4 regions of the Glutamicibacter sp. Je.9.36 genome follow, and region 4 is predicted to be linked to each of the others. Evidence: riboswitches for the same ligand, from Rfam matches in the RefSeq annotation. Region 4 holds a riboswitch; each other region holds the start of a gene.
The links. Region 4 has a riboswitch for S-adenosylmethionine ahead of AAZQ98_RS10670 (O-acetylhomoserine aminocarboxypropyltransferase/cysteine synthase family protein). Riboswitches for the same ligand answer to the same signal wherever they lie in the genome.

Region 1 (7,458 bases), on a different contig from region 4:
TCGGCATGGCGCACCAGGGCCCGCGAGTCCAGCAGGAAGTCCGTGCCGACAGCCGTCAGCACCACGCCGCGGGCACGTCTGCGCACCAGCAGCTGCGAGCCGACGGCGCGTTCCAGCTCGTCCATGGACTGGGACATGGCTGCCTGGGAAATATGGCACTGCTTCGCCGCGGCGGAGATGGAGCCGAGTTCAGCGACGGCGACGAAGTACTGCAGCTGGCGCAGGGTGTAGTTGATCACCCGCCCAGTCTAGCCAGCGGGCAGCGGACCATTACCGTTCGTAAAGTCGTCCGGTTTTACTGACCCTCGCCAGATCCCGCTGGCTGACCCTAGTTCTTTCGGCCAACTGACCCAGGCTGGCGCCGTGTTCCAAGGCCAGCACGATAAGCCGCTCAAGCTCAGCAACACAGCTTTGCAGTTCCGCGGTCACCTCGCCGGTTCCCCTGGCTTGCACCTGCAGCAGTGCCAGTCGCTGAACAACGGTGTCGATCGGCGTCCAGTCAAAATCGAGGACGGGAGGCTTGTGCCCGTCCTCGAAAGAAAATTGCCAACCACTCATGCGGGACATCTTCGCATTCAAGACGTTCTGCGGGCAACACTGCACGGATAAAACCTGCGGGCCCAGCATCGGCAAAGAATGCTGGACCCGCAAGATCAAGGAATCTACTTTGATGCACCAATCGCCCACACGCGCGGAAGCTCGGTGCCATTAACCGCCAGGTCGCCAATCAACCTCGCCTTGAACACCCAGGGGTTGTGGTTGCCGGCGGTACGGGCATTGCGCCAGTGCCGGTCCAGGTTCTTGGTAACGCTCGTGGCGCTGGCGGCCAGCGCATCGAAAGCGTGGGTGATTGCGTTGAGGACCAATGGCGTGAGCACCACCTGCGCCTGGGCGCTGGCCAGCTCTGCCGCATCGTTGGCTGCTTCGTCCTCTTCCCCGGTCACCTCGCCGGTGTGCAGCGCCTGCGCAGTTTCGTAGGCACCCTGCAATGCCGTCGACACTCGTTCCACCGTTGCCGCGGCAGCGAAGGCCGCCGCGGAGACCTCGCCGATCACCTGCAGCAGCTGCGGGTCTTCGGCCGCCACATTGGCCGCGGCATGGCTGAAGGTCCGCTTGCGCGCCTTCAGCTCAGCGGCGAAGTCACGCTCGGCTGCTTTGGCGGATCCGGCCAAGACAGCGAGCAGCACCTGCTGGTAGAAAGCGGTCTGGTACTTGAAACGCGTATCGAAGTCGATGAGGTCTTCTTCGGCGACAATCGCGTCGGTGAAGGTGGAGGTGCCGGTACCCGTGGTGCGCTGGCCGAAGCCATCCCAGTCATCGGCCAGCTCGACGCCGGGCTGGTGGCGGTTGACTGCGGCGATCACGCGCTTTCCGGTGTCGGTGCGCTCTGCGTAGGTATCGAGCCAGTCGGCGAAGATCGAGCCGGTGGAGTAGTACTTGGTGCCGTTGATCTTGAATCCGCCCTCGCCGTCCGGGGTGACCTTGGTGATCACGTCCCCGACCTTGACGGTGCCGACCTCGGTCCAGGAGTTGCCCACCAGTTCTCCCGCCACGAAGCGGGCCAGCCACTTGTCGCGCCCCGGGCCGGGGGCCGCAACCAGACGGTCCTCGACGAAGGCGAAGTGCGCGCGCAGCGCTTGGGCAATATTGGAATCCGCCGCCGCGAGATCCACGAAGAGCTCGAAGAGTTCGGGCAGCGTAGCACCGGCACCTCCGTGCGATTCCGGGACCCGAACCGCACCAAAGCCGGCAGCGGCCAGGTCCGCGACCTGCTGGTAGGGCAATTCGCCGGTGCGGTCGCGTTCGGCTGCGCCCTGCGCAATGCGCGCGAAGAGCGGTGCGAAGCGGTTTTTGAGTCCTGCGAGTCGATTGCCAGTTGCAATTACAGTCATCGTTCAGTCCAATCCGGGAGAAGTTTTCTTAGGTGTACAGCGAGAGCGGCTGGGATTCTCCGCGCAGGAAGTAGGCGCCGACCTCGATCTTCTTGTAGTCCACTGGGTCGTGCAGCGAATGGGTGCGCACATTGCGCCAGTACAGGTCCAGGCCCACCGAGTTCGCAGTTGAAGATGAACCGGTCACCTCGAAGATCCGGTTCGCCACATCCACTCCCACCTCAGTGGAGACCACCTTGGCTTCAGCAATTTCCACGGCCAGCGCCGCTCGCTCGGGCTGGGTGACATCCCCGGCCTTCGAGAGCAGGGCGTCGAATTTCCGGCCCAGCTTCTCGGTCAGCGCCGCCACCGCTGCGGTGCGGGCTTTGAGCTCTCCGACGGTGCGCTGGAAGATCGGGTCCTGCGAGTAGGTCTCTGCCTGCGAGAACAGCCAGGCGTTCTTGCGGCCCAGCAAGATCTGCTTGCCGCGCGCCAGCGCTCCCTGGGCGATGCCCAGGTAGAAGTTGGCGAAGGCCAGCTGGATCCCGGGGGTGAGCAGGGTGGAGACCGGTTCATCGGTGACGAATCCCAGCAAGTCCCTTGCTTCGAGCCGCACGTTGTGGAACTTCAAGGAATTCGACGCGCTCAGCCGCTGTCCCAGGTAGTCCCAGTCGTCAACGATTTCCAAGCCATCGATATCGCGTGGCAGAACCAAGGCGAGAATCTGCCCGTCGTATTCTCCGCCCTGGACCAGCGCGTTGATGACGATGACCTCGCCAACACCGGAACCCGTGGAGAATCGCTTGGCTCCATTCAGCCGGTAGCCGTCCCCTTCGGCGCTCAGCGTCAAATCCGGATCAACTGGATTCACCGAATCGCCCCAGAGCCAGCCACCTTCCACGGTGCGCTGCCACCATGCCCCTTGCGCTTCTGCCGGGGCGTAGAACGCAATGCCGGACTGGTTGATGTAGTGGTAAGCCAGCAACTGCGAGATGGATCCATCAGCTGCGGCCAGTATGCGGACCGCTTCGAAGGCCGTTTCCCAATGGGCTCCGGCTCCGCCGAATTCTGCAGGCACCAGGAGATTGAGCAACCCGGCTTCGCGCAGCAGCTGCACTTCGGCGAAAGGCTGGGCGTTCTTGCGGTCGCGGTCGAGCGCGTCAGCCGCCAGCTGGCCAGCTACTTGCTGGGCGACGTCGCGCCAATGAGCCAGTTCAGCTTCATCAGCAGTGCCGGTGTAGGGCACGCGCGGCAATTGGGTATCCAGTACAGTCATCTTCGTTCTCCTCTTGGGCTATGGATTCCGAAGGATGCAGAAAATCTGCGGATCCATCGAACCTGGCGTTAGCACTACCTGCGGAGTGCAGGCTTGCTGCGGCGTCTCGGAGCCAGGTCTCTCAGCCGCTCTGGATGGGTTGTGCTCCGAGTCAAGCATTGCTGGCAGGTCCTCGGGAAGGGCGCTGTCATGCGGAGGAACAGCAGGACAAAATACGTCATCTTCGCGCCTTCGCCCTGCCGGAAAACGGGCGGATAAGACGTCATATGACCTTCGCATGACGCAATTGGCATGCTGGAACTGGATTTCAAGAGCGTTCCCCTAGGCATCGATTGGGAACACAGCGTGGGTCAGGGAACTTCGCTGCGACCGCATAGGATGGCCATTCAAGATCAATCGGCAGAAGAGGCGGCAAGTGGATCCAGCAGGCGTGATTGCCTTCATGTTCGGGTTGCTGAGCATAACGCTGGTCGCAGCGTTCCTCGCCCCGATGGCACGGGACCGGAAGCTCGCTCGCAATACGGCGATCGGCATCAAGACCCGACACACCTTGGCCAGCGATGATGCCTGGTTCGCCGGGCATCAGCAGGCTGCGCCCCTGCTTGCCGTGGCTTCCTGGGCCGGTTGGGCGGCATTGGCCAGCGCAGCAGTTCTCTGCCTGCTGGGCCAATTCGGTTTCGCCTTCGCCGCGACCGGAGCCGGCTACCTGGCTGCCATCGCATTGCTGGTGATCTCGACTGCCACAGCGAATAAGGCCGCGCGGAGCATCCAGGCGGCAGGCCTGGGCTAATCCAGCACTGCTTAAAGAAACGGATCGCACCATCTGCCGATGGCGCGATCCGTTTCTTTCTGGAAAGCGTGCTGCTACAGCAGTACGGCTCCCAGCACCAATACTGTCAAGAACGCCGCGGTGCCCTGGATGGCGGTAGCCACGCTCAAGGTCTTGTACGCGGTAATCACCGGAATGCGGCTGAGCTGCGAGACAACCCAGAAGTAGGAGTCGTTGGCGTGCGAGACAACCATCGCACCGGCGCCAACAGCCAATACGGACAGCACCATGCCCAGCTCCGAATCCAAGCCCAGGGAGCCGAGCATCGGAGCGACCAGCGCGGAAGTGGTCACCATTGAGACGGTCGACGAGCCCTGGGCGGACTTCAGCGCAGCGGCGATCAGGAATGGCACAGCCAGGCCCAGTCCCAGCCCGCTGAGCGAATCCGAAAGAATCGTGGTCAAATCCGAAGCGGCCAGGACCGCGCCGAAGCCGGCGCCGGCACCGGTGATCAGCAAGATCGGAGCAGCGGTGCGTACAGCTTCATTCATCTGCTCATTGAAGACCGCCAGTTTGCTGCTACCGCGCAAAAGGAAGGTCGCGGAGATCAAGCCGAAGATCAGCGCAATAACCGGCGTCCCCAAGAAGGAAAGGATTTCCAGGGCAACGCCTTCGCCCATCGGGTGCGAGGGCAGCTTCGCAATGGATGCGGCGCAGATCAGTACCAGCGGGACCAGGATCGGCATGAAGGCCAGCGCCGGGCTGGGCAATTTTCCGAAGCTTGCACGCAGCTGCTCATAGTCGAGTTCGGAGATGTCGTTGTCGTCACCGCTTGGCACCGGGGTCCATTTGGACTTGTTGAAGCGGCTGGCGTAGGCCAAGCCGGCAAGGGCCGAGATGGCCGCAACGGGCAATCCGACAGCGATGATCAAGCCCAGGTTATCGGCAATGCCGATGCTTTCGGCTGCGGCCAGCGGGCCCGGAGTTGGAGGCACCATGGTGTGGGTCGCGTACAGGCCGGTCATCAGGGCGATGGAAGTTGCCAGCCCAGAGACCCCGGTACGCAGGGTGATGGCTTTGCGCAGCGAGTTGAGCACCACGTATCCCGAGTCGCAGAAGACCGGAATGGAAACGATGTAGCCGATAATCGATAGCGTCAGGTTGGGGAACCGGGTACCCAGGACCTTGATCAGCGCATCTGCCATGGAGATCGCGGCGCCGGATTTCTCCAGGATGACACCGATCATTGTTCCGAACAGGATCACCAGTCCGATATTTCCCATGGTGCTGCCGAAAGCCGTGGTGACCGTCGAAGCCACGTCGGCCAGCGGAATCCGGTAGGCGAAGGCCGCCAGGATAGCGGCGCCAACGAGGGCGAGGAATGGGCTGATCTTCAAGCGTGCTGTGACCATCACGATGGCCACAACAAGGATCAGCAGAACTAGCAGTTCGTACACGGCGGGTTGGCTCCTTTGCCAATATCGGTAGTTCAATGCGCCCAGCCCGCAATGGCTGACCGGGTGGACCAGCCCTATCGGCAAAGCCGCTCAAGGCTTTGCCCGTTGGGCTAGATGCCACCGTGCCACCCCGGGTTTCGGGCGCGAAGATCGATCATCCTGCCAATACTAGGAAAAGTGACCCCGAATACCTATGGGCACACGACCACATTTGCCTGGGTTCGAAAGAGCCAATGTGTGCAAACATCCCACCCTTCCCAGCCCCGGCGCCAGCTCCCCTCGTTTCCAGGGCCTAGAAAACATGCAGCTGGCCCAAGGCCACTCTCGCGTAGATGGCATGCTGGAGTTTCAGGGACTCGCTGGACCGCCGAATATCGACGCCGCTGACCTGGCTTATCCGCTCAAGTCTTTGCACCAAGGTATTGCGGTGAATATGCAGATCCGTGGCCGCTTGGCTCATCGAAGCAGCTGTCGCAACGACCAGCAGGGTTCTGGCTTGTTCCTCATTGAGCTGCATCGCTGGAGCAGCTGCATATTCCAGGCTGCGGGCTGGGGTGCGGGCGATAGCCACAGCAATTTCCCGGCTCCACATGCGGCGCCGCGCGTGGGATGGCACGAGTGCCGGATAGCCCACCAATACGCGCAGCACTTCGGTTTCGGCCATGAGATCCTCGGCCTTTTCGACAGGCGCGGAGACCAGGAAACGTTCCTGGTCCATGCGCTCGGGAGCGAAAGCTGGCTCGCTGGCAGCGCAAAGCCTCCAGTACGCGCCGGAAAGGCTAATCCATGACGTGCGGTGATGTTCCTTCGCCGGATCTTCGAGCGACGGATCCCCCACGCTTCGGGGCAGCCAAGCTTCAATGCATTTCGGCCCGCGCAAACCATGCGCTGCCAGCGAGCGGTCGATCACTTCAGGCGCAACGCGACCGGCGATCAGCGCAGAAATAATGTCGCGGGCTTCGGTCTCGCGCCGCGCGCTGCGAGAGTGCTCGCGTTCCTGGGCGAAGAGCAATTGAACGGTCAATGCAATCAGGCCGGCCAGCGGTTCCACCTCGTGGGGAGCTCCGGTCACGCCCACAACGCCGCAGAGCTGGTCGTTCAACACCAGCGGCACATTGACCCCTGGCTGGGTTCCGGCCGAGCCGTCGGCCTGGCTGACACGGATGATGTTGTTGCGGCGGATCGCCTCTGCGCTGCCGTCGTGGTGGGTACCGATACGCGCAGCATCCGTAGAAGCAATGATGACTCCGTGAGCATTCATGATGTTCACATTGCGGTTGATGGTCGGCGCAATCGTGTCGACGACTTTCTGCGCCAACGCGCTAGCCAGCCGGGGTTGCTCCTTTTCGCTCATGAGCTCATCCTATCGGCCCGGGACTGCGCAAAGCAGTCCCGGAATAGAACATTGCCGCTAGTCGAGCTTGACGGTGACCGACTTCAGCGAGGTGTAGGCCTCGATGCCTTCACGGCCATTTTCCGCGCCCCACCCCGACTGCTTGAATCCGCCGAACGGCATGTTCGCATCCATGCCGGCACCGGTATTCACCCTGACGTTGCCGGCCTGGATTTTCTTGGCGAAGGTCAACGCGCGGGAAATGTCCTGGGTGAAGATCACCGAATTGAGACCGTAGTCGGTGTCGTTGGCCCGGCGCAGCACCTCAGCCAGCGAATCCTCGTCGCCGAAGGTGCTCACCGAGAGCACCGGCCCGAAGATCTCATCCTTGGCGATGGACATGTCCGGACTGACATTTTTCAGCACGGTCGGCTGCACGAAGAATCCTTCTTCGCCTTCGGCCAAGCCGCCGGCAACGAGTTCCGCGCCATCAGCGATGCCCGCCTCGATATACCCCAGCACGCGCTCGCGCTGCACCTGGGAGATCAGGGGGCCCAGCTGGGTTCCTTCTGCCAGGCCAGCGCCCAGCTTGAGGTTCTTCGCGAAACCGGCGATGCCTTCGATGACCTGGTCTGCGATGTCTTCGTGGACATACAGTCGCGACCCTGCCGCGCAGACCTGGCCGGAGTTGCCGAAGATGCTCATGGCGGCGGCCGGAATGGCCTTGTCCAGATCAGCGTCTGGATAGATCA
Region 2 (7,458 bases), on a different contig from region 4:
ATTCGCCTAATTCGGGCAAGGGGGCATATCCGGGTGAGCGATCGATAGCGTTTTCGTGAAGGGCATGCATAGGAAGCAACGTACGGGTCCGCCGAAATTTCGAGTTCATTTGGCTAGGCAATTGCCAGTCGCCAGTACCTCCGGCCTCCAAAAGATCTTGCCGCGTCCCATTTTCTCCAGCCCATGCAAATGCATTGCAAAGCAGCCGTTGCTGCTAGGCAAGGCGGCGGGAGGATACCAACGAGTAATTCAAGGGCTATTTGCGATTGCGGTTCTCGGGCCGAGTGCCGGACACCTGGAGAGCTGGCACCAGATGGTTTCTAATAACTGGCCGTAGCCGGCCGGTCGTTGTCGTGAGCAGTCCGCCGAGCCGCAAAACTCAGCAATGCCCCTGGGCAGGTGGCCTAGTACGCACAGCTCCCGAAGAAGAGCTCCGGTAGCGACGGCAAAAATGGGTGCATGCAACGCAATGTTGCATGCACCCATTTCCTGGAATCTTGGACTCCCTAGGCAAGTACCTGGCGCTTGGAGGAAATGACGCCGGTATTGAATCCAGCCAGGCGCAGGCCGCCGTGGAAGCGGGCGTGCTCGATCTTCACGCAGCGGTCCATGACCACATTCATGCCCGCGGCCTCGGCGCGCCGGGCCACTTCCTCATGCCAGGATCCCAGCTGCAGCCACAGGGTCTTCGCGCCTACGGCCAGGGCCTCGTCCAGCACGGTAGGCAGGTCATCGTGCTTGCGGAAAACCTCGACCAGATCCGGGGTCTCCGGCAGATCGGCCAGCGACTTGTACACCGGCTGGCCCAGGATCTCATCGAGTACCGGGTTGATGAAATACACCTTGTACTTGGAGGAGGAGAGCAGGTAGGTAGCCACGAAATAGCTGGCGCGCGATGGCTTGTTCGAGGCACCGACAATGGCGATGGACTTGGTGTCGCGCAGGATCTCCAGGCGCTGTGCGGCTCCAGGGCCTTCCCAAGCGGTATCAACGGCAGTCATTAGATTGCTCCTTTCGAAGCGGTTGGCAATGCGCAGGCGGAACCGTCATAGGCCGGAGCCTCGAACCCTGCGGCGGAAGCGGCAATCGCTTCCTGCGAAGCGGCCAGCGCCTGGTCCAGATCCCAGAGGATGTCCTCGACATCTTCCAGTCCTACCGACAGGCGGATCAGATCTTCTGGCACGCCAGCGGAGACCAGCTGCTCGGCGCTCAGCTGCTGGTGGGTGGTGGAGGCCGGGTGCAGCACCAGGGTGCGGGCATCGCCGATGTTGGCCAGGTGGCTGGCCAGCTGCAGGGCTTCGATGAACTTCGAGCCGGCTTCGCGCCCGCCCTTCACCCCGAAGCTGAAGACCGAGCCGACGCCCATGGGCAGCAGCTCCTTGGCCTGCGCGTGCTGCGGGTGGGATTCCAGGCCGGCATAGTTCACGTAGGTCACGCGCTCATCGGCCTGCAACCAGGCAGCGACCTGCTTCGCGTTGGACAGGTGGTTGTCCATGCGCTGCGGCAAGGTCTCCAGGCCCTGCAACAGCTGGAATGCGGACTGGGCCGGCAGAGCCGGTCCGAAGTCGCGCAGCTGTTCGCTGCGCAGCTTGGTCAGGAAGCCGTACTCGCCGAAGTTGTCCCACCAGGAGACGTTGCCGTAGCTGGCAACCGGTTCGGTCATGGTGGGGAACTTGCCATTGCCCCAGTTGAACTTGCCCGACTCGATGACCACGCCGCCCAGGGTGGTGCCGTGCCCGCCGATGAACTTGGTGGCCGAGTGGATCACGATGTCCGCGCCGTGCTCGATAGGGCGCAGGATGTACGGGGGAGTGAGCGTCGAATCGACTACCAGCGGGAGATTGTGGCGGTGCGCCACCTCGGCCAGGCCCTTCAGGTCAGCGATGTCGCCGGACGGGTTGGCCACCACCTCGGTGTAGACGGCCTTGGTGTTTTCCTGGATCGCCGCTTCGAAGTCGGCGGGATCATTGGAGTCGATGAAAGTGGTGTTGATGCCGAAGCGGCGCAGCGAGACATCGAGCTGGGTGATGGTGCCGCCATAGAGCTTCGAGGAAGCCACAATGTGGTCGCCTGCCTGGGCCAAGGCCGCAAAGGTGACGAATTCCGCGGCCATGCCCGAGCCGGTGGCTACCGCTCCGATGCCGCCTTCCAGCGAAGCCATGCGCTCTTCGAAAGCCGCTACGGTCGGGTTGCCGATACGCGAGTAGATGTTGCCGTACTTCTGCAGGGCAAAGAGGTTGGCCGCATCGTCAGCGTCCTTGAAGACGAACGAAGTGGTCTGGTAGATCGGCACTGCGCGTGAGCCATGCTCGGCATCGGGGGTGCCTCCGGCATGCAATGCGCGGGTGCGGAATCCAAACTTGTGATCTGCCATGGTGGCTTACGACTCCTCGTCGATTGGGGTTTCGCGGGCTCCGCAGGGCGGACCGCGATCGAGGCAGGAATCCCGGAATCAATGTCGCTTCCTGCTGTCGTCCAACGGGTAGGCGGCTGCATCGTTTCTGGCGGTAGCACCGTAACCACCGGATGTGGCAGGTTGCTGCGGCGTCATCGAACCAGATCTCTCAGCCGCTCGGGATGGTGTAATAATCTTCGCAACATGACCGTTCGTGACCCAACTATGAGTCGTAACGTTGCGTATTGGAGCTGTTATCGGAGATTCTTCGATACCTATTACCCCGGTTAGGCTGGAGTCATGGATACTTCGCTGGCACTGGTGCGACACGGGCAGACCGATTGGAACCTTGCAGGGCGCCTGCAGGGGCGTACCGATATCCCGTTGAACGATACCGGGCGCGAACAAGCTCGCGAGGTCGGGCGCCATCTGATCGGCCAGAACTGGTCGCTGGTACTTGCTTCACCCTTGGAACGTGCCCGGGAAACTGCCGCGCTGATTGCCCAGCAGATCGGGGCCGAGACGGGGAACGCTGTTCCGGAACTCATTGAACGCGGCTTCGGCCCGCTGGAAGGCCGGATCATGGCCGAGGTCAGCGAAGCGGAATCGGCTGCTGCCAAGGACCTGCGTGAGCCGCGTGCCCAGATCTTGAGTCGTGCGGTGCCAGCGCTGCTGGACTTGGCCAGCAGGCATGCCGGGCGCAAGGTCATGATTGTCAGCCATGGGGCCACCATGCGCACCATCCGCGACGCATTGGCCGGAACCACGGATCCCCAAGGCGTGGAAAATGGCGAAATGCTCCACTTGGACTTGATCCGCCTTGAGCAGATCGCCAGCGAATTGGATCTGGTGGCATTCTAGGAATCCATGGGTATCTGCGTGAAGGAATTTTTTTCGTTCACGCCTCACAAAATGGTCTCCTCGTACGTTTACATGGTGAGAAGCCATGAAGGCGCAAAATTCCAGGAGAGCCATGCAAGCACCGTTCGAGCGGATAGTCCAGGACTATGGACTGAACGTCCTGCGCGTTTGCCGTGCCCTGCTTGATGAGCATCGCGCGCAAGACGCCTGGTCCGAAACGTTCCTTGCCGCGCTCAAGGCGTACCCGCAACTGCCGGAGGACGCCAATGTCCTGGCATGGCTAGTGCGTATTGCCCGGAACAAAGCCATTGACGAGTTGCGCAGGAACAAGCCGGAAATCCTCATCGGCCAAGACGTGGACAGCCTGGCCCCATCGGCCCAACGGCCGGATCTGCAGTTGGAAAACCTGCAGCTGTGGCATGAGGTGAACCAGCTTCCTGGCAAGCAGCGGCAGGTGGTGGCCTACCGCTACCTGGGCGGAATGAGCTACGCGCAAATTGCCGGAATCCTTTCCGGCACCGAAGCTGCCGCCCGGCGTTCGGGCGCCGATGGGATCAAGAATCTGCGGGCCCGGATGGATGACCAAGAACTATGGCGGGAGCAGCCATGAACGGAAAAAATTATCGGCAGCAGGCTACGGCCGCTGAAGCGCAAGTCCTCGACTCGCTGCAGGACCGGCTCGTTGAACGGGCCCGTGCACGGGAACTTGTTGATGTTGCCTATCGCGTGGTCGATAGCCCCGTGGGGGCCTTGCTGCTGGCCAGTACCGATGCCGGGCTGGTCCGGGTCGCTTTTGAATCCGAAGGCCATGACCGGATTCTGGAGGTGCTCTCGGAAAGGCTCAGCCCGCGGATCCTGCGCGACAAGTCGAGCTTGGATGGTGCCGTCCGGCAACTGGATGAGTATTTCGCGGGCCAGCGGCATGGCTTCGATCTTCCGGTGGACTTGCAGCTCTCCACCGAGTTCCGCCGCCAGGTGCAGCTGGAGCTGGGTCATATCGATTACGGGCGTACCCTGAGCTACGCCCAGCTGGCGCAGCAGATCGGCAAGCCGAAAGCGGTGCGGGCCGTCGGTTCAGCCTGCGCCACCAACCCGATTCCCATCGTGCTGCCCTGCCATCGGGTGCTGCGCACCGATGGTTCATTGGGCGGCTACCTGGGAGGCTTGGAAGCCAAGTCCGAGCTGCTGAAGCTGGAGAACCCGGACTTCGCCAGCGGCGCCGCGACGCTGTTCTGACGGGCAGTTCCCGCATGAAACAAGTGCTGGGCTGCTGCCTCCCTTGCGGGAAGCAGCAGCCCAGCACTAATTGCTACGGGCTTGCAGCCCAGCAGCTGCTACTTGCTGCGCAGTTCGAAGCGATCTGCGTCCATGAGCTTGGCCCAAGCGGAGGCGAAGTCATTGACGAACTTCTCCTTGGCATCATCCGAAGCGTAAACCTCGGCCAGTGCACGCAGCTCGGAGTTGGCACCGAAGACCAGATCCACGCGGCTGCCGGTCCAGCGGCCATCGGTGGTGGTGTAGGTCTGCTCGTCAGCGGACGGGGTCCATTCCAACCCCAGCTCCAGCAGGTTCGCGAAGAAGTCGTTGGTCAACGCGCCTGGGGTGTCGGTGAAGACGCCCAAGTTGGAGCCGTCCCAGTTATTGCCGATGACGCGCAGTCCACCGAGCAGTACGGTAGCTTCCGGTGCCGAGAGGCCCAGCAGATTCGCGCGGTCGATCAGCAAGTACTCGCTAGGCAGTTTGACGAAGCCCGAGTCGTAGTTGCGGAATCCGTCGGAAACTGGTTCCAGCCATGCGAACTGGTCAACGTCGGTTTGCTCCTGGGTTGCGTCTACACGGCCCGGGGTGAATGGAACCTCGACCTGCTGGCCAGCTGCCAGGGCTGCCTGCTCGACTCCGACGTTGCCGGCTAGGACAACGACGTCCGCGAAGGAAGCCTTGATCCCGGAAGTGGCGTTGAAGTTGTCAACAATCTCTTCCAGCTTGGCAATTACCGGCTTGAGCTGCTCAGGCTGGTTCACGCTCCAGGAGACCTGTGGTTCCAGGCGGATGCGGCCGCCGTTAACGCCGCCGCGCTTATCCGAGGTGCGGAAGGTCGAAGCGGCCTTCCAAGCCGTGGATACCAGCTGCTGGACGGTCAGTCCCGAATCGTTGATCAGGGCTTTAAGTGCGGCAACTTCAGTTGCACCCAAGGTGGTCTGCGGAGCTGCTGGCAGTGGATCCTGCCAGAGCAGGTCCTCAGCAGGAACCTCTGGGCCGAAGTAGCGGGACTTCGGGCCCATGTCGCGGTGGGTCAGCTTGAACCATGCGCGGGCGAAGGCGTCTGCGAACTGGTCTGGGTTCTCCTTGAAGTTCTTGGAGATCGGGCCGTAGACCGGGTCGAAGCGCAGGGCCAGGTCGCTGGTAAGCATGCGTGGCTCGCGGTGTTCCAAGGTCTCGAATGCAGGCTGGACCAAGCCGGCTCCGCCATTGTTGACCGGGCGCCACTGCTTGGCGCCTGCTGGGGATTCGAACAGTTCCCATTCGTAGGCGAAGAGGATGTGGAAGAACTCGTTGTCCCAGCGGGTTGGGTGGTAGGTCCAGGTGACTTCAAGACCCGAGGACACGGTGTCCGCGCCCTTGCCGGTGCCGTGGCCGTTCTTCCAGCCCAGTCCCTGCATTTCAAGCGGAGCTGCTTCTGGATCCGGGCCGATCTTGTCATCGGCATGCGCGCCGTGGGTCTTGCCGAAGGTGTGGCCACCGGCGATCAGCGCGACGGTCTCCTCGTCGTTCATGCCCATGCGGCGGAAGGTTTCGCGGATGTCTACGGCCGAGGCCAGCGGATCCGGATTTCCGTCAGGACCCTCAGGATTCACGTAGATCAGGCCCATCTGCACTGCTGCCAGAGGAGCATCCAGGTCTCGCTTGCCGGTGTAGCGTTCGCTGTCCAGCCAGACCTTTTCCGGGCCCCAGTAGACATCGTCATCTGCTTCCCAAACGTCCTTGCGGCCGCCGGCGAAACCGAAGGTCTCGAAGCCCATGTCTTCCAGAGCCACGTTTCCAGCCAGCAGGATAAGGTCGGCCCAGGAAATCGACTGGCCGTACTTCTTCTTCACTGGCCACAGCAGGCGGCGAGCCTTGTCCAGCGAAACGTTGTCCGGCCACGAGTTCAGCGGAGCGAAGCGCTGCTGGCCTGCGCCGCCGCCGCCGCGGCCGTCGTGCGAGCGGTAGGTGCCTGCGGAGTGCCAAGCCATGCGGATGAAGAACGGGCCGTAGTGGCCGAAGTCTGCTGGCCACCAGTCGTGCGACTGGGTCATGATTTCGGTCAGGTCGGCTTTTACTGCCGACAAGTCGAGGGCATTGAAGGCTTCAATGTAGTCGAAGTTCTCGTCCAGCGGGTTGGAAACCTGCTGGTTCTTGGCCAGAATCCTCAGATTCAGCTTATTCGGCCACCATTCGGTGTTGGCATTGCCCTGGGTAGGGTGAATTCGACCCGCGCCGCCAACTACTGGGCACTGACCTGCAGTCATCTCAGACATGTGCTCTTTCCTTCCGGATTGTTTAGGGTTTATCTGGTTTTATCCATCGCACAGCAGCTGCGCTGATGACGATGGCAAATCTAGGGGTTTACTTAGACAGCAACTATGCGTTCGCAGCCTGGCAATCCGGGCAGGTGCCCCAATAGATCACTTCGGCTTCATCAATGCTGAACCCGTGGTCATTGGAAGCATGCAGGCACGGGGCGCCGCCGACAGCGCAGTCGACGTCCGCCAGCGTTCCGCACTGGCGGCACACCACATGGTGGTGATTGTCGCCAACGCGGGCTTCATAGCGGGCGGTATGGCCCTGTGGCTGTATCTGCCGAATGACACCCAGTTTCGTGAAGAGCCTGAGTGAATCGTAGACAGCTTGGTGCGACACATTGGGGTGATCTTCACGGACAGCCGAAATGATGGTTTCGGTATCCGCGTGCGGGTGCGCCGCGACGGCGGAAAGTACCGCAACGCGCGGTTGCGTGACCCGCATCGATGCCGCCTTCAGCACCTGCTCGATCCCTGCCTGTGATGTCATGTACCCAGCATGCCTGCTTATTTTGAATCAGTCAAGATAAGTTCCAGTGTATTTCGCGTTAAAAGTGGGTGGACTCCAGCTGACTGGTTGAATCGGTGCTTCATTAGTAAGTATTCCGTATGATGCATGTTCAAGCGTGATGTGCTTCTGGG
Region 3 (7,458 bases), on a different contig from region 4:
TCCGGGCTCGCCTTCGAAATACAATGCGACCTTCTGGCCGCGTCCCGCAGCTACATGGCGGTCGGCGCAGTTCACTGCGGCGTTCAGCTTGCCGCCGAGGTACCAAGAAATTTCCGGTCCGCGCTTGGCATCCGGATCGGCCGGAACGATGCGGCTGGTGGTGTGCCACGGGGTGTCCCAATCCAAGAGGTTCGCCGCTTCGTCCCAGAATTCCTGGCGTGCTGCCTCTGATACTTGAGTTGAGGTTGTTGCCAATTCGGTGGTCATCGCAAACTTTCTTTGGTGAGGGGTAGCTTTGTCAACGGGTACTAGCTGGTCCGGTTTCAGGTCCAGCGCTTGATAGCCCAGCGTTCTGCTATCGACAGCAGGGCATCGGTGATCTTTCCAAAGACGGCCAGCAGCACGATGGTCATGATTAGGCGGTCCAATCGGCCGTTGTTCTGCGAGTCGGTGAGCAAGAAGCCTAGGCCCATTGACGCGCCGAGGAGTTCGGCTGCGACCAGGAAGAGCCAAGCTTGGGCTAGTGCCAAACGCAGGCCGGAGAAGATCGAAGGGACCACTGCGGGCAGCTGGACGGTGCGCAGCAGCGTCAATCCCTTCACCCCGAAGGCGCGGGCTGCTTCGACCAGGTGGGCATCGACATGGCGCAACGCCAAGGCGACGGTGGTAAAGACCGGGAAGAAGGCACCAATGATCACGAGTGTGACCTTGGAATCTTCACCCATTTTCATCCAGAGCACCAGCAACGGAACCCAAGCCAAGGAAGGGACTGCACGCAGGGCGCTGATGCTCAGTCCCAGAAATGCATCTGCCAATTTGGACAGTCCGACAAGTGCACCCAGCGCCAAGCCCAGCAATGATCCGAAGGCGAAACCGAGAAGAACACGCTGGGTGGAGATGCCGATGTGCTTTCCGAGTTCGCCATCCTGGAAGAGCTCAATGGCAGCAGAGACCACTGAACCCGGAGTTGGCAGTGTCCACGGAGCGACGATTCCGGTGACGGTGACAAATTGCCACACAGCCAGGGTGGTCAGCGGCAAGACCAGCGCAAGCAGCCATTTCGGGGCACGCAGGATCGTTGCGGCCATGCTGGCCTTCTGCTTGGCAGGTGTTTGGCTTCCGCGGGTTCCAGCCACGTTAGTGGGGCTCATGGCTGGTTACTCTCCGGAGATCTTTGTTGCGTCTGCCTTGACGGCAAACTGGTCATCGATGAGGGTTTCCAGAGCTTCATCAACGGATTCCTGCTCCGAGACATCGCGGCTGGCGACCAGCGTGGGAGCAATCTTGCTCAGGACTCCAGTGAATTTGGCGTCGGGAACTGCCGGAACGTCCAGATTGGAGCGTTCCTCAATCACGGTGGCAGCAACTCCTGGTTCGAGCCCTGCTACGTCGGCCAGGATTTCTGCGGTTTCCTCGGGATTGTCAGCTGCCCAGCCACGAGCCTTTTCGTAGGCATCGACAACGAGCTGGGCGAGTTCGGGGCTCTGCTCAATGAAGTCTTCGCGAGCGTTCAGCGCACCGTAGGTGTTGAAATCCAAGTTCCGGTAAACCAGTTGCGCGCCGTCTTTTTCGGCAGCGGCCATGATCGGATCCAAACCGCTCCAGGCATCAACCGAGCCGTTGGCCAGGGCGGTACGTCCATCGGCATGCTGGAGATTCTGCAGCGTGATGTCAGCTTCACTCAAGCCCGCGGATTCCAGCGCCTGCAGCAGGAAGAAGTATGGGTCGGTGCCCTTCGTAGCGGCCACGGTCTTGCCCGCCAGATCTTCAACGGACTCGATTTTCGAGTCCTTATCCACTACCAGGGCCGCCCATTCCGGCTGCGAATACAGTGCGATGGTCTTGATGGGTGCACCGTTCGAACGGTTCAGGAGCGCAGCGGAACCGGCTGTGGAACCAACATCGATTGCGTCGGCGCGAAGAGCTTCATTGGCCTTGTTGGAACCAGCGGACTGGATCCATTCGACATTTACGCCCTGCTCCTTGGCGGCTGCTTCCAACCATCCCTTTTCCTTGAGTACCAGGCTCAGCGGGTTGTAAGTGGCAAAGTCGATGGACAGGGTCTGACCATCCGAGGAGGCTGTAGCGTTTTCGCCAGCACAGCCGGTCAGGGCAACTGCGCCAACGATCAAGGCGGCGGCGGACAATGCAGTGCGGCGGGTGAGACGGTTCAAAAGCATGGAGAATCCTAGAATTGTGCGTGCAAGCGGTGTGGGTGAAAGGCAAAGAGGCCGCCGAATGGTTCGGGACCCACGGCGTGGCCGGGACTAATGGTTGGTTGGGTCGACGCCGAGCAGGCGCAATAGGTGCAGGCGATCTGCAACGAACTTTTCATCGGTATGCCGGCGTGGATGCCCAGCTGAGATGGACAGATCCTCGATGACGCCCGCTGCACTATGCTCAGCGCCTCGCCCCAGAACAATCACGCGGTCAGCCAGAGTCAACGCCTCGTCCACATCATGGGTCACCATGAGAACGGTGGTGGGGAACGATGCGTGAATCGAGAGCAGCAGATCCTGCATCTTCAAGCGTGTCAGCGCATCGAGGGCGCCGAAGGGTTCATCAAGAAGCAATACACCCGGGCGCCGAGCCAGCGCGCGAGCCAGCGAAACCCGCTGCGCCATGCCTCCGGAGATCTCGCGTGGGCGCAAGCTGGCTGCATGGCTCAGACCGGTCAGCTCGATCAACTCATCGATCAGCGACTTGCCGGCGCGCTTATCGGTTTCCGGTGCCAGGCCCAGTGCAATGTTCTGGCGAACCGAGCGCCATGGCAGCAGCCGGGGCTCTTGGAAAGCAACGGCGCATAACTCGTTGATGCCGGTGACCTCGCGGGTGCCGGTGCGGATGGTGCCGGTGGTGGGGTGGTCCAAGCCCGATGCTGAACGCAGCAGCGTGGATTTTCCGCAACCGCTGGCTCCAAGAATGGCCACGACTTGACCTGCTGGAATTTGCAGGTTGATATCGGCCAGGACGGTGCGGCTTTCCTTCTTGGTGGTGAAGGTTCGCGACACGTTGCTGAACTGCACGTCCAGGGCGCTTGAAGCTGAGGCAACGGGAGTTGCCTCGGGCGCTGCAAAGGAAAGAGTCATGTTCATCTCCATCGGTCCTGGCGGTAGCACCGGCCTGCAGAGCAAAACTCCAAAGGTGGTTGCTGCGGCGTCAACGAGCCAGATCTCTCGGCCGCTCGGGATGGTTACGTTTCCATTACAACGAGTCGAACGATTTGAACGCAAATCTCGCGTAATATGAAAAAATCTTCGACAACTACGTCACATTGCCCAGAAATTTCGTTATTTATTTTATTGCAGGCCGGTTTGCTCGACATTAAGCAAAACTTTGCAACTCATCTTCGGCAGGACACGGATTAGGCTGTGAAATTTGAAGATGGGCACTGCCGGCACTGGGACGAAATGTGACTTCGCGGGTTGGAAACGCCGGTTTATTACCGTTACAAATGAATTACGACCCATCCAGAGCGGCTGAGAGATCTGGCTCCACGACGCCGCAGCAACCACCCCAATAGCGGGACGGTGCTACCGCCAGGACCGATGGAAAGAATTGAGAACCCTGATGCCTATTGGTGAATCGTACAATGCCCTCGGACTGGACTTCAACCAGCTCAGTGACCCTTCGCAGGCCACCGCAATGGACCTGGACAAGTTTGAAGAACAGCTGCCGACCAGGCAATTGCTGAAAATCACCCCCGGACCAAGTGCGGATGAGCAATACGACCGGCTGGCCGAAATCTTCCGTCCCGTTTTTGCGCAGATCGCCGCAACCGCCAAGGACCGCGACTTGAACCGCGTGCTTCCTTTCGAGCAGGTAGGCCTGCTGAACCGCGAGCGCTTCGGTGCGCTGCGCCTTTCCGTTGCCGACGGGGGCTACGGCGCACGGCTGGTGGATGTCTTCCGCCTGCTCATCGAGCTGTCCGAGGCGGACTCCCACGTTGGCCAGCTGTGGCGTGCGCATATCGCATTCGTCGAGAACGTCTTGGCGCTGGACGACGAAGAGCTGCGCAAGAAGTGGGTCGCTCGCATCGCTGCCGGGCAGATTATCGGCAACGCCTACACCGAACGCGGTGGCAACGCCCTGGGCACCTTGAACACCAAGGCCAGCACCGTGGACGGGCGCTGGGTGATCGACGGTGAAAAGTACTACTGCACCGGCACCATTTTTGCCGACTGGACCACCGTTGCGGTGGCCCACCCGGAGCTCGCCGGCCGCCAGATCGCCGTGGTCTCCACCCAGCGCAGCGGCGTCAAGATCCTCGACGACTGGGATGGGTTCGGCCAGGGGCTCACCGGAACCGGCACCACCGAATTCCACCAGGTCCCGGTGGATTGCTTCATGCCGCAGCAGACCAATGACTCCGAAGCGGCGATCTTCCAGCTGGTGCTCATGGCCGTGCAGGCGGGCATCGCCCGCGCCGCATTGAACGACCTGCGTCACGCGGTGCAGGCGCGCACCCGCATCTTCACCACTGGAACCGGGGTGCCGGTATACCAGGAACCCCAGGTCCTCCAGCTGGTGGGCGAAGTTTCCGCGGAGTCCTTCGCTGCCGACTCCGTGGTGATCGGCGCAGTCCTTGAAGTTGAAGCCGCCTTGGGCGATCCGGGACTGAACGACGAGGAACGCTACGCCGTATGCGAGCTGGCCGCCAACCGCGCGCAAACCGTGGTGCAGCCACTGGCCATCGGCGTGACCAGCAAGCTCTTCGACGCACTGGGAGCCTCTTCCACCAGAAGCGGCTGCAACCTGGACCGGCATTGGCGCAATGCGCGCACCATCGCCACCCATAACCCGGCGATCTACAAGGCGCGCATCGTCGGGGACTACGAGATCAACGGGGTCCAGCCGCAGCGGCTGTCCGTGACCGGCGAAGATTCGACCCAGCGGGCCTGAGGGCCTGCGACGCACACCAGCAACTTTCCACGATTACCAACCTATGGGGGCAAAGCCATGAGCGAGAACAAGCGCGAGATCCTATTCAACGCATTCGACATGAACTGCGTGGTGCACCAGTCGCCGGGCCTGTGGCGCCATCCTCAGGACAAGGCCTCGACCTACAACACCCTGGGCTACTGGACCCACCTGGCCAAGGTGCTGGAAAAGGGGAAGTTCGACGGCCTGTTCCTTGCCGACGTGCTGGGCACCTACGACGTGTACAAGGGCACCAACGTGACCCCGCTGGGCTCCGGCGCGCAGGCACCGGTCAACGACCCGATGATGCTGGTTTCCGCCATGGCCGCTGTGACCGAAAACCTCGGCTTCGGCGTCACCGCAGGTACCGCCTATGAGCACCCGTACGCTTTCGCCCGCCGCTTGGCCACCTTGGACCACCTGACCAACGGCCGCGTGGGCTGGAATGTCGTCACCGGCTACCTTCCCTCGGCGGCCCGCAATATGGGCCAGGAAGACCAGATGGAGCACGACGAGCGCTACAACCACGCCGATGAGTACCTCGAGGTGGTCTACAAGCTGCTCGAAGGCTCCTGGGAAGACGACGCGGTGCAGAACAACAAGGCCACCGGTGTCTACACCGACCCGGCCAAGGTGCACCCGATCGAGCACGAAGGCAAGTACTTCAAGGTTCCGGGCATCGCCATCACCGAGCCGTCCACCCAGCGCACCCCGGTGATCTACCAGGCCGGCGCCTCCAAGCGCGGCACCGAGTTCGCCGCAACGAACGCCGAAGCGATCTTCGTCAATTGCCCCACCCGCGACCTGCTGAAGGAAGCGGTCAGCAAGATCCGTGACGCTGCCGAGGCCGCCGGGCGTGGCCGCTACGACATCAAAGTCTTCGCCATGCAGACCATCATTACCGCCGAAACCACCGAACTGGCCCAGGCGAAGTTCCAGGACTACAGCTCCTACGTGGATATCGAGGGGTCACTGGCACTGCTGTCGGGCTGGACCGGCATCGACATGTCCGTCTACGGCCCCGACGATGTCATCGGCGACGACGTGAAGTCCAACGCCATCCAGTCCTCGGTGGAAACCTTCAAGAAGGCCAGCGGCGATACCGGCAAGCCGTGGACCATCCGCCAGCTGGCCGAATGGATCGGCGTGGGCGGATTCGGCCCGGTCTCCGTCGGTTCCGGCGCCGAGGTAGCCGAGAAGCTCATCGACTGGGTGGACTACACCGACGTGGACGGCTTCAACCTCGCCTATGCTGTCACGCCGGGCACCTTCGAGGACATCGTCGAGTACGTGGTTCCCGAGCTGCAGGCGCGCGGGGTCTACAAGACCGAATACACCGAGGGCTCGCTGCGCCACAAGATGTTCGGTGCCGGCGACCGCGTGAAGGACACCCACCGCGCAGCCCGGTACAAGATCTCCAACCGGATGGCCGCGCAGGCCTAGGCGCATCGCCTGCTAGCGCAGCAGACGGCGGCCCCCGGCACCTTCGAATGAAGTTGCCGGGGGCCGCTGTCTGCCTGCGGGCCTATTCGGTTGGCTGCAGCACCATGGCTGAACCGCCGCCGCGCCTCGTGGGCTCGGCCGCGGCGGTGAGTGTGCCATCGGCAGCGATTTCCACCGCTTCAACCGCCCCGATTTCCGCCTGCGGAGTGAAGGAATCCCCAGCGGGCGCGAGCTTGTGCCCGAAGGCTTCGAGCGCCGAACCATGGGCTTGGATGAACTCCGGTTCCGCCGTGACCACTGCCGTATTGCGCTGGGAAGCACGTGGAGCGGCGATGGCTTCGCTGATGTCCATGCCCAGATCAATGCGGTTCACCAGGGTCTGCAGCACCGTGGTGATGATGGTTGAACCACCGGGGGAGCCAATGGCCAGCACCGGCTCGCCGTCCTGCAGGACAATGGTCGGAGCCATCGAGGAACGCGGGCGCTTGCCAGGTTCAATGCGGTTCGGATCCTGCGGGTCGTACACCGTGGAGAAATCGGTCAGTTCGTTGTTCAGCAGGAAACCGCGATCGGGGACCACCATGCCCGAGCCGCCGGTCTGCTCGATGGTCAACGTGTAGGAAACGGCATTGCCCCAACGGTCCACGACCGACAGATGGGTGGTGGAGATGTTCTCCGTATCCTGCTCCACTACCGGTTCGCTGGTGGCCGCAGGGCATTGGCCATCATAGTTTTCAAGGTCGCCCGGAGCGACCGGCTTCGTTGCGGCCTGATCCGGATCAATGGCGCAGGCACGATCCGCGCCGAATAACTTGTCCGTCAAGGTCCGGGTCGGGACGCTGGTGAACGCGGGGTCGCCGACGTACTTGCCGCGATCAGCGTAGGCGAGCGCAGTTGCCTCGAAATAATGATGCAAGGCATCGGGTTCTTCCATGGCTGGCAAATCGAATTCGCCCAGAATGTTCAGCGATTCGCCGATGGTCGTTCCGCCACTGGAAGAAGGAGCCATGCCGAAGACGTCGTAGCCCCGGTAGTCCACCTTTGTCGGAGCCTGCTCCACCACTTCGTAGCCGGCCAGGTCGGCGGTGCCCAGCT
Region 4 (7,458 bases):
TCCACCCAGAGCAGCGCGGTGTTCGGGCGCACCGCGGCACGCACCGAATCCAGGCTGGTGATGTCCACCGCCGAAGAGGTGATCCCCCATTTGCTGTGCAGCTTGGAGATCAGCCGGTTGGTGCCGCCGTAGCCGTCGGCGCCCAGGATGATGTGGTCGCCCGGTTCCAGCACTGCGCGCAGCAGTGCGTCTTCGGCGGCGATGCCCGAAGCGAAGGAGAAGCCGGCGGCGCCGCCTTCCAGCGCGGTGAGCTGGGATTCGAACCCGTTGCGGGTCGGGTTGGAGCCGCGCGAGTACTCGTGTCCGGCGCGCAGCACGTTGATGCCGTCCTGGATGAAGGTGCTGGTCTGGTAGATCGGCGGGATCACCGCACCAGTGTGCGGATCCTTGTGCTGGCCGGCGTGCACGGCCAGGGTGTTGAAGCCGCTCATGCGACGCTCACTTCCTTTTCCTTGGGAGCAGACTGGGCCAGCGCGAGATCCAGCGATTTGGTGATATCTGCGAGCAGGTCGGCGGGGTCTTCCAGCCCGACCGACAGGCGCAGGGTGGAGGTGTTCAGGCCGGCGTCGGCCAGCTGTTGTGCGGAGAGCCGGCAGTGCGTCATGGTCGCCGGGTGGGAGACCATGGTGCGGGTGTCCCCCACATTCGCGGCCAGGGAAATCAGCTTGAGCCCGTCGATCACCGGGGAAACCAGGGATGGGTGGGCCAGCTCGATGGCCAGCACGCAGCCGGTGCCCTTCGGCGCCAGCGCCCGGGCCAGCTCGTAGCTGGGGTGGCCGGGCAGCGACGGGTGGTGGATGGCCACGATGCCCGGGTGGGAAGCCAGAGTGCCGATCAGCGTGGTGACGCTGCGCTGCACGTGGGCGGCGCGCACCGGCAGGGTCTCGATGCCGGCCAGGATGCCCTGGGCGCTGGCCGGGGCGAGGGTCGGGCCCAAGTCATGCAGGAACTTGGAGCGCACCAGCATCGCGTAGGCGGCCGATCCGTGGCGCTCAAGCAGCGAGGTGTTGTTCAGCCGCACCCGCGGTGCGGCGATCTGCGGCCAGCGCCCGGTGTCGGAGAAATCGAACTTCCCCGAGTCCACCACTACCCCGCCGAGCACCGAGCCGTGTCCGGCCAAGCCCTTGGTGGCCGAGTGCACCACGATGTCCGCACCGATTTCCAGTGGCCGAATATTCAGCGGCGTGGCCAGGGTGTTGTCCACCACCACCGGGATGTTGTGCTCGTGGGCAACGGCCGCAATGGCGGGCAGGTCGGCCACGGTGCACAGCGGGTTGGAGACGGACTCCAGGAAGAACGCCCGGGTGTCCTCCTCGATGGCCGAAGCCCAGGCGGCCGGATCGGCCTGGTCGACAAAGCTGATGCGGATGCCGAAGTCCGCGAAGGTGTCGGTGAACAGGTCCACGGTGCCGCCGTAGAGCGAGGAGGAGGCCACGATGTGCTTGGGTCCCTGGGTCAGGGCCAGCAGGGACAGGGCCACGGCGGCCTGCCCGGTGGCGGTGGCCACCGCGTGGGCCCCGCCTTCCAGGGCGGCCACGCGCTGTTCGAGAATCGAGACGGTGGGGTTGCCGGTGCGCGAGTAGGTGAAGCCGGCCTGGCGCAGCGCGAACTTCTCGACCGCTTCGGCATGCGATTGGAATTGGTACGCTGCGGAATTGTGCAGCGGCGGCAGCATCGGGCGGAAGTCTCCGCTCGGGCGGTACCCTGCGTGCACCGCGTCGGTTTCCTGGCTCATGGCTCCTCCTCGATTCTCTGCGAGGGAGTGCACCGATTGGCATCGTGCGGCGGCACGAAGCACAGTACGCGAAAACGCGTTCGGAACTGCTCCATCGTTCCTGGCGGTAGCACCTTTCGGTTTCCCGATGGTTGCTGCGGCGTCTCCGAGCCAGATCTCTCAGCCGCTCTTGATGGGTTGTTCTTCCATGGTTGGCTATCCGCCGCAAACGGTGCAAGCGGTATCCGGCACCCTGCTTCATACAAGGCCGCCACGCTTCATATGTCGTCGCCTTGTCATGATGACGAGGGGGCCTGAACTCTTTTGTGAAGCGAGCTTTTGAGCGGAATCGGTGTGATGTAGAGGTTTTGCTGGAAGTTTGTGACGATGTGCCGGTGCTCCATGACCGGGGGTTACGCTGCTGGCGGCTCAGCCGAGCACTTCTACCCCGAAGCTGGCGACCACGGTGCGCACTTCTTGCAGGTAGCGCTGGGCCTGGTCGGTGAGCGGGATGGCGGCGTGGTCGATCCAGCCGATTTCGATGCGCTCCTCGATGGCCAGCGGGATGGCGACGATGGAGGGATCCAGCTCGTCGCTGATGATGCCGGTGGAGATCGTGTACCCGCCCAAGCCAATCATGAGGTTGAAGATGGTGGCGCGGTCCGAGACCTGGATTTCGCGTTGGCTGGAGCGCGTGGAGAGCACCTCCTCGGCGAAGTAGAAGGAATTATTCGCGCCCTGGTCGAAGGTCAGCCGGGGCAGGTCTTCGAGGTCTTCGAGCGTGACCTGTTCACGAGTGGCCAGCGGGTTGCTGCGCGAGATGAAGATATGCGGATCAGCCAGGAACAGCGGGTGGAAGACCAGACGGGATTCGCGCAGCAGCTTGTCGATGACCTTCCGGTTGAAGTCGTTGCGGTACAGGATCCCGATGTCGCTGCGCAGCGTGCGCACGTCCTCGATGATCTGTTCGGTGCGGGTCTCGCGCAGCGAAAACTGGTACTCCTCGGCCCCGCTGGCCTGCACCATCCGCACGAAGGCATCCACCGAAAATGAGTAGTGCTGGGTGGAGACGCCCAGCAGCCGCCGGGCCGAGGGGCGGCCGAGGTACCGATGCTCAAGAAGCTCCACCTGCTCTAGCACCTGCCGGGCGTAGCCGAGGAATTCAGCACCTTCGGCGGTGAGCGTCACTCCCCTGGCCGAGCGCATCAGCAAGGTGCGCCCTACCCGTGATTCAAGCTCCTTCATCGCTGAGGACATGCTGGGCTGTGCGACGTAAATGAGGTCGGCGGCGGCCGAGATCGACCCTTCGGAGGCGACCGCCACGAAATAGCGAAGTTGCTGCAGCGTCAAGCCATTTGTTCCCTGAACCATAGCTAGAGTCTATATGAATCCATAGTTATATCGAGTTACCCGATATCAAGAATCACCCTGCATGATTGACGCATCGACTTCCCCTCGGCCCACCACGGCCCCCAAAGAAACAGATTGGCCATCATGGCAGACGCGTTGACCTTCAGCATTAGCACCACTAAATTCGACGAGAATTACACCCCCTCAGCAAATTCGCGCACCACCACGAACTTCGCCAATTTGGCACGTGGAGAACGCCGCGCAGAGAACCTGAACAATGCTCTAACAATGATCAACCGCCGCTTCAATTCCTTGGCTCACTGGGACAATCCCCAAGGGGACCGCTATGCGCTGGAATTGGAAATAATTTCTGCCAACGTGCATTTCACTGCCGATAATATCGACCAGAAATTTCCCCTTTTAGAAGTCCTTGAAACCACGATCGTGGATAAACTCCTAGGCACTCGTACCCAGGGAATAGTCGGCAATAATTTTTCTTCTTATGTCCGCGATTACGACTTCAGTGTGGTGCTTCCGGCTTCGTGTAATGACAGCGGTGCTCCGGCGCTTCCAGAAAATTTTGGCGATCTCCACGGGCAACTTTTCCAGCACTTCCTGAACTCGCAGGCATACCGTGAACGTTTTGCCCAGCTGCCGGTGATCTGCATCAGCGTCTCGACTTCCAAGACCTATTTCCGCACCGGCAACAGCCATCCAGTGCTCGGTTTGGAATACCAGCAGGACGAAAATTCATTGACCGATGCGTACTTCGGGAAAATGGGCTTGAGCGTCCGCTACTTCATGCCACCAGGTGCCGTGGCACCGCTGGCGTTCTACTTCCGCGGTGACCTGCTCAACGACTACACCAATCTGCAGCTGATCAGCCTGATCAGCACCATGGAGACCTTCCAGAAGATTTATCGTCCGGAGATCTATAACGCCAATTCGGCTGCTCCTTCCGTATATCACCCGAGCTTGGGTGCCGAGGACTTCTCCCCCACCCGCGTCTTCTATGACCGCGAAGAACGCACCCAATTAGGCAAGATCCAGGGCAAGTTCACTGAGGAACACTTCATCGCCCCAAATCGCGAACTGCTCGATCAATGGGCCGCCTCCTACCCCGCTCCCGTCGCCTAAGAATCCGAAAGACACCCCATGACCTCAACGCTTATCCCCACGTCAATTGTCGGCAGCCTGCCCAAGCCGTCATGGCTCGCCGAGCCTGAAAAACTTTGGTCCCCTTGGAAGCTTGAGGGCGCGCAATTGCGCGAAGGCCAGCAGGACGCCATGCGCGCAGCGGTCCTCGAGCAGGCCCAGCGCGGCATCAACATCATTTCCGATGGCGAGCAGTCCCGCCAGCACTTCGTCACCACCTTCATCGAGCACCTGAGCGGTGTCGACTTCGAGAAGCGCGAGACCGTGCGCATCCGCAACCGCTACGACGCCAATGTTCCCACCGTCGTCGGTGCCGTAGAGCGCGAAAAGCCGGTATTCGTTCAGGACGCAAAGTTCCTGCGCACGCTGACCGACCGCCAGATCAAGTGGACCCTTCCTGGCCCCATGACCATGGTCGACACCTTGTACGATGCGCACTACCGCAGCCGCGAGAAGCTGGCCTGGGAATTCGCGACCATTCTGAATCAGGAAGCCCGCGAGCTTGAGGCCGCCGGGGTGGATGTCATCCAGTTCGACGAGCCTGCCTTCAACGTCTTCTTCGACGAGGTAGCCGACTGGGGCATTGCCGCACTGGAGCGCGCCTGTCAGGGGCTCAAAGCCGAGACCGTAGTCCACATCTGCTTTGGCTACGGCATCAAGGCGAACAATGACTGGAAAGCCACTCTCGGTGCACAGTGGCGCCACTACGAGAAGTCTTTCCCGCTCTTGCAGGCTTCCTCCATCGACACCGTATCGCTGGAGTCCCACCACTCGAATGTCCCGCTTGAGGTCGTCGAATTGGTGCGCGGCAAACGAGTGATGCTCGGAGCTATCGACGTGGCCAATGACGCTGTGGAGACTCCCGAGGAAGTGGCGCAGACTCTGCGCAACACACTCGAATTTGTCGATGCCGACAAGCTGATTGCCAGCACCAACTGCGGCATGGCCCCGTTCCGACGCGATGTGGCCCTGGCCAAGCTCAGTGCGCTCAGCACAGGGGCTGGCATCCTGCGCGAGGAGCTCGTTGGTGCCCGCGTCTGAAGTGACAGAATCGGCGACACCTTCGTTGCCCGCGGAAGATTTCATGGAGGTGTTCCGCTCCTGCCCAGCATCACTCTGACGCGCTAATCTCGCTACCCCGGCGGAAAAGCCCTTTACGTCTAATAGAGAATCCGAGCGTGTGCAACGCAGCATACGCCTTTTCCGAAACTGCAGGGAAATTTGATCCAGCGGCAACCATCGCATCACCCAACAGGTTCTTCGAACCAGACGGAAATGGCTTCGCCAGTCTCAGTGCATAGAACAGAGCGATCTCAGCGGCAGAGGAATTCAAGCTCAGCATCGGTATGATAATTTCGAGGATGACTCTCCTGCGTGCGGCGTGAACGGAAAAGTGCGCAAGTTCGGCGAGTTTTAGAGCTGACTTTCGATTCTCATTAGTAGTGCAACGTAGGTAACGGTCGACGATGAGCGATGCCACGCTCGCTTCATCGAGATCATTTAGACCGACGGCCTGCAGCACCGGTGTTGATGGGACAGGTTCATTTTCTTTTGAAATGAACGACTCCAGCAAGGTGTACTGATTAGCAGTTGTTTGTCTGGCGCGCCAGTAAGAAACCGCAGACAGCAATGGCTTTGGCGCCTTCTCGATGACGCCCATGAGAACAGGGAGCACTTCACTGACAGACTCCTCGGTACTTCTAAGCCATCGTTGTATCAAGTCAGCGAACGCCGCCTCGGACAATTCCTCCTGGCTAGAGCGAACATCTGCAGCGCTAACCCGCAGAACATTCGAAATGTCAAACTCGGACTGTTCGAGAAGTCTGACACGTAGCCTAACTTCATCGGGAACACTCAGCCAGGTGGCACTAGATCCAGCTGTGACAAGGCGAGAAATAGACATACTAGGTAAAGGCGTATCTTCCTCTTCAAGCAAGTATGCAACTTCGGAAAGTACCCATTCAGCCAAGACGGACTCCGTTTCTTCCTCTTCACTCTTATCATCTAGCGACAGGATGACCACGTCAGCCCGTTTCTCTGCAAGGTCTTCGCGACTGATGACGCCGGTGCGAGCAAGAAATTCTGCCACGGCGACTCTATGGAGATGAGTAGCAACTTCGCCGTCGTTTGTGGGTATCGTATCGAAACTGACGATCTCTGTAGCGCTTGCTCTGGCAGACTCGCTACAGTGGTCAAGCAGACTCGCAACGGAAACGGCAGACGAAAGGATCTCTTCCTCGTTCAAATCCTTCGAGTTAATAGTGGCACGATGCCACATGACCCTTACCAGCTCAACGATTGCTCCAGCGCACCGCGTGTCTGACGCAAATGTCTGTGCAGGCCAAGATTTCAACCACACTGACCAGAGTTCGGTACGCCGATGTACTGCCTGTTCAAGTACTAGGGCTGCGATCTCACCGTCTCGAATCGTGACGTCACCGATGTATTTTTGGACAATATCACGCGATTCCAGCTTCCCAATTTTGAGAAGTATACGCAAGACAACGGACGCGCTAGGGTCTTCGGCGTCGAAAGACCCAAGCAGGTGACCTAACGCCGCGAGTACATCATCGGGGTTGAGAACATGTTCCGTCAGATCTTCCTCGTCAGATGCTCTGGCCGTCTTCTCCGATTCTTTGCGGGCTTCCTCGGCCATCACGAAGTCTGAAATGGCATCCACAAGTTGCTTCGTGAAGGAATCCTCACTTGCTTTTAAAACGGCAAAACGATGCGCCTCGTCAACGGCTAGGAGAGCTTCGGCCGCATCCTCAGGACTTTCAGCCATAAACAGATGGACTATCAGCTCGGAAATTTTCGTTCTTGACAGTGAAACTGCCTTCCTCCCGTTGTGCAGAATATGTCGAAGAAGATCGTCATCAGTCGTTGCTAGGTCGCTTTCAAGTACCATCTGACCAAGTTTGTCTGCTTCGGGACGACTTCCCATGATCGCAATCTCCCACGCCCCAGCAGCTGTAGCATCAGAGAGTGAGTCTGAGTCTTCACCAATAGCCGTCGAGACAACCAAGGCGATCTCGTTCGCGAAGGGTCGCGTTGCAGCCGGTTCTTTCGCGACCACCGCAAGGATTGCAGATGCGATGTTGGGAGCTTCCAGCCCGACCGCGACTCTCCCCTGTTGGATGAGGAGCTGAATGGCTGCGGCTCGCGCATCCGTGTCAAGTTCGTCAAATGTCTTGATCACTGCGCCAAAGGATGCATTCTGCGCGTCCCGTTCGAGTTGC

Region 1: another riboswitch for S-adenosylmethionine. It lies ahead of AAZQ98_RS03035 (acyl-CoA dehydrogenase family protein); the one in region 4 lies ahead of AAZQ98_RS10670 (O-acetylhomoserine aminocarboxypropyltransferase/cysteine synthase family protein).
Region 2: another riboswitch for S-adenosylmethionine. It lies ahead of AAZQ98_RS12250 (O-acetylhomoserine aminocarboxypropyltransferase/cysteine synthase family protein); the one in region 4 lies ahead of AAZQ98_RS10670 (O-acetylhomoserine aminocarboxypropyltransferase/cysteine synthase family protein).
Region 3: another riboswitch for S-adenosylmethionine. It lies ahead of AAZQ98_RS12200 (ABC transporter ATP-binding protein); the one in region 4 lies ahead of AAZQ98_RS10670 (O-acetylhomoserine aminocarboxypropyltransferase/cysteine synthase family protein).

What each region holds. Positions count from the first base shown of each region.
Region 1 is NZ_JBCPSN010000001.1:645,258-652,715, forward strand. Features, by position in the region: gene AAZQ98_RS03020 (LysR substrate-binding domain-containing protein) at 1-239, opposite strand, end outside; gene AAZQ98_RS03025 (hypothetical protein) at 271-567, opposite strand; gene AAZQ98_RS03030 (acyl-CoA dehydrogenase family protein) at 663-1,892, opposite strand; gene AAZQ98_RS03035 (acyl-CoA dehydrogenase family protein) at 1,921-3,147, opposite strand; SAM riboswitch class I at 3,198-3,288, opposite strand; gene AAZQ98_RS03040 (SdpI family protein) at 3,563-3,937, shown strand; gene AAZQ98_RS03045 (GntP family permease) at 4,012-5,373, opposite strand; gene AAZQ98_RS03050 (CdaR family transcriptional regulator) at 5,666-6,727, opposite strand; gene AAZQ98_RS03055 (aldehyde dehydrogenase family protein) at 6,785-7,458, opposite strand, start outside.
Region 2 is NZ_JBCPSN010000004.1:279,248-286,705, reverse strand. Features, by position in the region: gene AAZQ98_RS12255 (CoA-binding protein) at 507-1,001, opposite strand; gene AAZQ98_RS12250 (O-acetylhomoserine aminocarboxypropyltransferase/cysteine synthase family protein) at 1,001-2,374, opposite strand; SAM riboswitch class I at 2,490-2,584, opposite strand; gene AAZQ98_RS12245 (histidine phosphatase family protein) at 2,696-3,256, shown strand; gene AAZQ98_RS12240 (RNA polymerase sigma factor) at 3,369-3,866, shown strand; gene AAZQ98_RS12235 (methylated-DNA--[protein]-cysteine S-methyltransferase) at 3,863-4,492, shown strand; gene katG (catalase/peroxidase HPI) at 4,591-6,774, opposite strand; gene AAZQ98_RS12225 (Fur family transcriptional regulator) at 6,878-7,306, opposite strand.
Region 3 is NZ_JBCPSN010000004.1:267,630-275,087, reverse strand. Features, by position in the region: gene acs (acetate--CoA ligase) at 1-267, opposite strand, end outside; gene AAZQ98_RS12210 (ABC transporter permease) at 324-1,088, opposite strand; gene AAZQ98_RS12205 (aliphatic sulfonate ABC transporter substrate-binding protein) at 1,158-2,180, opposite strand; gene AAZQ98_RS12200 (ABC transporter ATP-binding protein) at 2,268-3,089, opposite strand; SAM riboswitch class I at 3,095-3,196, opposite strand; SAM riboswitch class I at 3,464-3,555, shown strand; gene AAZQ98_RS12195 (acyl-CoA dehydrogenase family protein) at 3,571-4,902, shown strand; gene AAZQ98_RS12190 (LLM class flavin-dependent oxidoreductase) at 4,960-6,363, shown strand; gene ggt (gamma-glutamyltransferase) at 6,446-7,458, opposite strand, start outside.
Region 4 is NZ_JBCPSN010000003.1:501,866-509,323, forward strand. Features, by position in the region: gene AAZQ98_RS10665 (cystathionine gamma-synthase) at 1-431, opposite strand, end outside; gene AAZQ98_RS10670 (O-acetylhomoserine aminocarboxypropyltransferase/cysteine synthase family protein) at 428-1,735, opposite strand; SAM riboswitch class I at 1,824-1,914, opposite strand; gene AAZQ98_RS10675 (LysR family transcriptional regulator) at 2,144-3,085, opposite strand; gene AAZQ98_RS10680 (DUF1852 domain-containing protein) at 3,209-4,201, shown strand; gene AAZQ98_RS10685 (methionine synthase) at 4,220-5,260, shown strand; gene AAZQ98_RS10690 (KAP family P-loop NTPase fold protein) at 5,331-7,458, opposite strand, start outside.